2 regions of the Paenibacillus sp. J2R1T-4 genome follow, and region 1 is predicted to be linked to the other one. Evidence: riboswitches for the same ligand, from Rfam matches in the RefSeq annotation. Region 1 holds a riboswitch; the other holds the start of a gene.
The links. A riboswitch is a leader RNA that binds a small molecule or an ion and turns the genes downstream of it on or off. The one in region 1 is predicted to bind ZMP and ZTP.

Region 1 (3,099 bases):
TTGTGATCTCCAATCTTTTTTGAATAAGCAAGGCGGCACACTCGTAACATTGAGCAAGCTCCTCCCTGGACACTTTTGCAGGATTATGCTCGAACGTGATGTGGAACTTGTCGCCCAGTCGAGATAAATAATCCAGATAGTCATTTTGTTAAGCTTCTCCGAACAAATTACCATAGTATGGATGTTTTGTCTTGCGTTTTATTGGACTATATTTCCGTTCCTATTGCATGATCCGCTGTCTAACCTGTTGGACGATATTGTCCTTCAGTCGCACGATGTCACTTATCAGGCCTTCACTCTTATGTTTATATTCACTGCGCAGCTCAGAAGCCTGCATCGCAGCCAGATTGATGTCCACTGTAAGCAACGCGGATTGAGCTGAAGCCTCGAATAGTAATGCCCCAATTCCTAGATCGGAGATGACGTTCTTATTGGCAAGAGGCGCTAACACTTCCGTTACTCTCAATGCCTCTAGACACACTTCCATCAAACGAAGAGGTATAGAAACAGCTTCCATGGACGCTGTAAGAATTGCTTGCTTGCGTATTTCTTTTTGCTCCTCTGTCACTTGGGGTAATTTCATTGCTGTCATGTACCGCTCAAAGGAAACAATATCTGCCTCGAGTAAATCCTCGCAATCCCTATCCGTTTGTTGTAAATGTCTTAAAGCATCGTCCACTTGTTCTGATATCGAGCTGAACCTCGCACCAGTAGAAAAGTTAGCGGCCATTGCGGCCATGGAAGCACCTAACGCACCTACAAGTGCTGCTATGCTTCCTCCCCCTGGTGTCGGTTTTGCTGCACTCGCTGATTGCAGAAAAGATCGAATACTATGATCCAGCTGCGGCTGATTGGTCTCACTCATCGTTCATTCCTCCCTGCACTTCCATAGTTGCTTTCATTTCGTATGCCTTTAGCACATTTTCGAATAAGATCGCGGTTGTCAGCGATCCCACGCCGCCTGGTGTAGGAGTAAAGGCCGCAATAATCTCACCTACTGAAGCCTCAACATCTCCGACGATTGAACCATCAGGCAGCTCATTGATGCCTGCATCAATAATGACATGACGTTCATGAGTCATTTCTTGGTTGATAATCCCCGGGGAGCCGACCGCTACGAAAACGAGGTCTGCATGTGCTAGGTGATGCTTGATATTCGGTGTTCTAGAATGACAGACAGTGACTGTTGCATTTTCTCGCTGTAATAGATGAAATAGCGGCATCCCGACCGTTTGTCCACGGCCAACTAGAGTTACATTGCGACCCTCTAGTGGATATCCGTAATGTTGGGCCAGCATAATACAAGCTTGTGGTGTTGCAGGTACAAGACCTGGAGCACCTGTGAGCAGTGCCAGCTTATTTGCTGGAGTTACGCCATCTACATCCTTGCAGGGAGACAGCAATTCTGTTATTCGTGCCGTAGCAATATGGCGCGGTAACGGCAGCTCCAGCATGATGCCATGAATGGAACGATCTTCGTTCAATTGTTGAATACAATTAATCAACTCTGTCTCCAAACATGCCGGGCTGAATTCATATAAATGAAATCCAATCCCAAGCCTTTCCGCAATTCGTCGCTTGGCCTGCACATAATAAGCCGAAGCTGGATCGCCTGTTACCAGGAGCACAGCCAGATTAATCGTCTCATTCTTCTGCCGCAGCAGCTCAAGCTTACCTTTTACAATTTCATAACGTTCCTCGGCAACAGCTTTTCCTCGCAATTGAATACTCATTCCTAATCCTCTCCTTCATTGTGTGAGATGATCCAGAAACACAAAAAAAAGCATTCCAAGTTGACGGCTTCCTGCATTAGCAGGCCTCAAGTCAGCTCCAAATACTCTACCCAGGCGAACGGTATTATGACAGTCAGGGCTCCCCCGTGGTACTCCACGCTTCGCCAGTTACCCAGACCGTAATCGTAAGTATGTCTTATGTAATACCCATACAATACCAAATAACTTGTATGATTGTCCATCGTTAATGCTATAATAAAGCATGCATCATGGAACACCTGGAGGCAACTTAATGGCAAACTGGAAACTTAATCTGATCGTACTATGGTTCGGTCAGTTTTTGGTAATGGCTGGAATGACGATGGTTATTCCTTTCTTACCTTTATATATTCAAGAATTGGGCATTACGGATCCGAATAAAGTATCCTTCTGGGCAGGCTTAGTGTTCGCCGGAAACTTCATCACTTCGTTCTTTTTCCAGCCGTTATGGGGAAAGTTAGCCGATCGTTATGGACGTAAGGTGATGCTGCTTCGATCCGGCTTCGGGATGGCTATCGTCATGGCCTTAATGGGACTGGCAGGCAATGTGTGGCACCTACTCTTCTTGCGTATTCTTAACGGCACGATTGCTGGGTACGTCCCGGCGGCTGTTGCCTTAATGTCAGCGACTGCACCTAAGAATCGTATGGGCTTTGCAATGGGGACCCTCCAATCAGGAGGAGTCGCCGGCACGATTCTGGGTCCTTTAATGGGGGGACTGCTAGCAGAGTGGATTGGCTTCCGTCCCATATTCTACATTACGGGCGGATTGCTCTTTATCGCATCGATGTTAGCGTTATTCGTCGTCAAAGAGAACTTCAACCTGGCGGATGCTGCAAGGAAACCAAGTGTCTCGATTATTGCAGGGTTCAAGGAATTAAGCGGGATTCCGCAATTAATGGCGCTTTTCACCGTCACCTTGCTTATTCAATTCTCCTTGTTAAGTTCGATGCCGTTAATGCCATTGTTCGTGCAGGAGCTTCACGGCAAGGGTGAATATCTAGCTTTCTTCGCCGGATTAGTCGGGTCAATTACAGGCATCTCTAATATGATCGCCTCTCCGCTTCTAGGACGATTGGGTGATCGTATTGGGCAAGTCAAAATATTGCTATTCTCATTAATCGGTTCGGCTCTTACATTCATCCCGCAAGCATTGGTGCTGAATGTATGGCAGCTCTTCGCCGTTCGTTTCATGCTCGGGATCTTCATGGGAGGGCTGCTCCCTTCCGTTAATGCGTTAATTCGTAAATTCACGCCTGATGGGATGGAGAGCCGCGCCTATAGTTTCAACAGCAGCTTTCTCAGTCTGGGTAACATGATTGGACCA
Region 2 (3,099 bases), on a different contig from region 1:
TTAGGATTCCCGGCAGAATCGCTGTCCCCAACCTGCGGCATGTATCGATCTATCATGATTAACCCTGCATGCGCGCGTAACATCTGCCTGAACTTGGCATTTCGATAAAAATCACCTTGCGGATACCGGTCATAGCCGAACATAATATCTGCTACTTGTTTGTAGGCATTAACCCAGATGTTGTTATACAAAGGAGCAGCTTCATCGCCAAAGCCATCCCTGTCAACGTCACACACCAGAGCATGCAGCATATTGCCCCCTGTTATCGCCCATCCACCTGCTTCCGGCGGAATAGCTTTCCCTTCTCGGAACACAAAATCCAGCCATTCCTCCGTCGTCCCTGGCTCATCAAGCACAATTGCAGCGAGCGCGAGTGCATTCTGGTGCATCCCATGGTTTCCTCTGATCTGTGCTTTCTTCACTCCCTCAAACACTTGTCTCAGGATTCCGTCCTCGATATTCGTGCGAATCAGTTCCATGGTGGATTTAGTGTTGGATAGTTTGTATTTCGCAGCTTTGGCAGCCAGGAAATCGAGCACTTCCGAACTCTCTATCAACGCAGGATAGAATGCATCGTAAGCGCTAACAAACGATTGAACAATAGAAGTCTCCCATATGCTTCCGACTGTTTTGCCTTGACCTGTCATCCCATGCGAATTCAGGAAACCATTCTCCCAAGAGAACACCCCTGTGTCCAGTTCAGGGTACAAATCCGCTACTCTGTCAAGCAGCACGATTCCTGCCTGGGCATATTTCAGCTCCCCGCTATATAGATAGGCATCTCGCAATTGAAGAATAGCCGTTTCTACCATTCCACCGTGCGCCCAAGGATACTTCGAAGTCGGGAAGAGATTCCCGTTCACATCTATCATTCGGATCCATATTTTCCAATGAGAGTAGAAGGCAATAAAAGTCCACTGCTCACCTGCCTCGTCCTTCCAGCCATATCCGTCATCAACACCCCAGCTCTCGTCACGATCCGGGTACAGTCTATTAACCAGATACTTCTTATCCCCTCGTCCTGGCTGAAAAATACCATTTTCATCCTTAGCACTCTCATAGTAAGCAGCGAAATCATTGGAAGGAAATACAGACTGACAGCTGGGACAAGTCAGCTTCCATGGTTGCTCCAATGTATCGGCTACCCACGGCCACCGACCATAAGCATGATGAGCATCTCCGCATATCGGGCAGCCTAATTTCTGATTCACCGCATAGCTGCGGGGGATCGTTTGGGGGGCAGGTAAATTCCACAGCTGCTCCCACCCGAGATCGATATAGACGTCCGCCTTAGAAACAGCTTCATCCAGCTCCAGCTTCGCCCAATCATACTTGGCAACATTACGCCTTACGCTGCTTACTTTTTCAGGTGTGTAGTAGGTGCTTCTTTGTTTGACACTCATCCGTGATCCCGCCTTTGCATCAAAGAAATAAGAACGATTAGGCCTAATGCTGTCATCATAACATAATGTAAAGCTTTAAAGTGACATAGTTATATAGGACTAACAAAATCCGCTGTCGAAACACTTATTTCCTGGGAAATATGTCGACTTGCACTTTTACGACTCAACTGCTGGCGTTATAAAGACTGGAAAAAGAGCAGAACCGCTGCTGCCATTACAGCACAGTTGAAAAAGATACAGGATGTTACTTGAAATCCATTGTTGAAAATATTCAGAATATTGGATAAAATAGACCCAACTGAAACAATCGCTGTGCAACTGGCGGAACATGGTGAACCATGGGGGAGCGCAGCGGAATCGAATGCCGGACGCCTGGGCGAGTGCTTGATCGAGAGATCAATGCGCTCTTTTTTCGTTTTCAGCAAACTATATTTCCGAAGGAGAGGGTACGGGATGAAAATCGCTTTTGTATTATTTGATCGAGTGACGGCTTTGGATTTTGTAGGTTTCTATGACGCTATTACGAGGTTACGATTCCTGAAACTGATGGATGATGTTACTTGGGATCTATGCGCTGATCGGGAAACGGTCAGGGATGAGCGGGGTTTGACGATCCATGCAGGGCTCGTGTTGCCGGATTTGTCCGGGTATGATCTTGTCTTCGTTCCCGGGGGCCCAGGTACAAGGGAGCTCATGTTCGATGCCGAGTTCATCAAGTGGCTGCAGACGGCGGCTGGGGCGAAGATGCTGGTTTCGGTTTGCACAGGGGCTTTGTTACTGGGAGCAGCTGGATTTCTGGAAGGAAAACGGGCAACAACGAATCTGCACGCATACGAGCTGTTAGCTCCCTACTGCCAGGAGGTTCTGAAGGAGAGAATTGTGAGAGACGGCAATGTATATACAGGTGCAGGTGTAGCGACATCAATCGACTTGGGTCTCTATGTTGTTGAGCGTTTGTGCGGAGCTGATGCCGCAAGAAAAGTTCAAGTGAGTATGGATTATCCGTATTATGAAGCGGGAAAGCAAGTTGCAGACAATTAATCGACATATTTTGACTCTCATAGGTAAAAGGAATCATGTTATAATCTTCAGGACCATGAAATTACATATTATTACATCCAGGAGGTACTGAAGGTGTTGAGTTTACATTCACTCAAGCATAAGATCATTTGGCCGGTGTTGATAGTCATCAGTCTCGTCACAATATCGATGGCATGGTTCATATACGGGCAAACCGCGGACAGTATGAAGAGCAAAGGCTTCGCTACCCTTGAAGTGACGAAGATCGGAATCGAAAACGCATTGATCGCGCGCAAAACCGCAGAAGATGTGATGGAGAAGGAAATGGTCAGCCAAGCTGTGCTGCTGTCCTTGTTAGTCGAAAAAGGTCTGCCCTTCGATCAGGTGGCCGCACTTTCGAGGAAAGGGCAGATCGATGATATCTGGATAACGGACGGTCAAGGTAATACGATCCTTACGAATGCGGGACCCGATGTAAAATTTAATTTTTCCGCCGATCCCAAGCAACAAGCCTATGAATTTATGGATCTTATCTCTAAGAAAAAAGAAGTGGTAGTCCAGCCAGCACAACCTCGTACGATTGATCCGAAAGTATACAAATATGTGGGGGTGGGCGGTTGGAGCATCCCGCGAATCGTACAAGTCGGACGTGACGGCGCCAAACTGACAGAGCTCG

Region 2: another riboswitch for ZMP and ZTP. It lies ahead of AC58QD_RS24430 (DJ-1/PfpI family protein); the one in region 1 lies ahead of AC58QD_RS18385 (bifunctional 5,10-methylenetetrahydrofolate dehydrogenase/5,10-methenyltetrahydrofolate cyclohydrolase).

Annotation. Positions count from the first base shown of each region.
Region 1 covers NZ_JCAUBA010000010.1:224,825-227,923, reverse strand. The annotation lists gene AC58QD_RS18390 (cyclodeaminase/cyclohydrolase family protein) at 221-865, opposite strand; gene AC58QD_RS18385 (bifunctional 5,10-methylenetetrahydrofolate dehydrogenase/5,10-methenyltetrahydrofolate cyclohydrolase) at 858-1,733, opposite strand; ZMP/ZTP riboswitch at 1,835-1,915, opposite strand; gene AC58QD_RS18380 (MFS transporter) at 2,026-3,099, shown strand, end outside.
Region 2 covers NZ_JCAUBA010000017.1:156,387-159,485, reverse strand. The annotation lists gene AC58QD_RS24435 (heparinase II/III domain-containing protein) at 1-1,403, opposite strand, end outside; ZMP/ZTP riboswitch at 1,708-1,788, shown strand; gene AC58QD_RS24430 (DJ-1/PfpI family protein) at 1,857-2,444, shown strand; gene AC58QD_RS24425 (methyl-accepting chemotaxis protein) at 2,538-3,099, shown strand, end outside.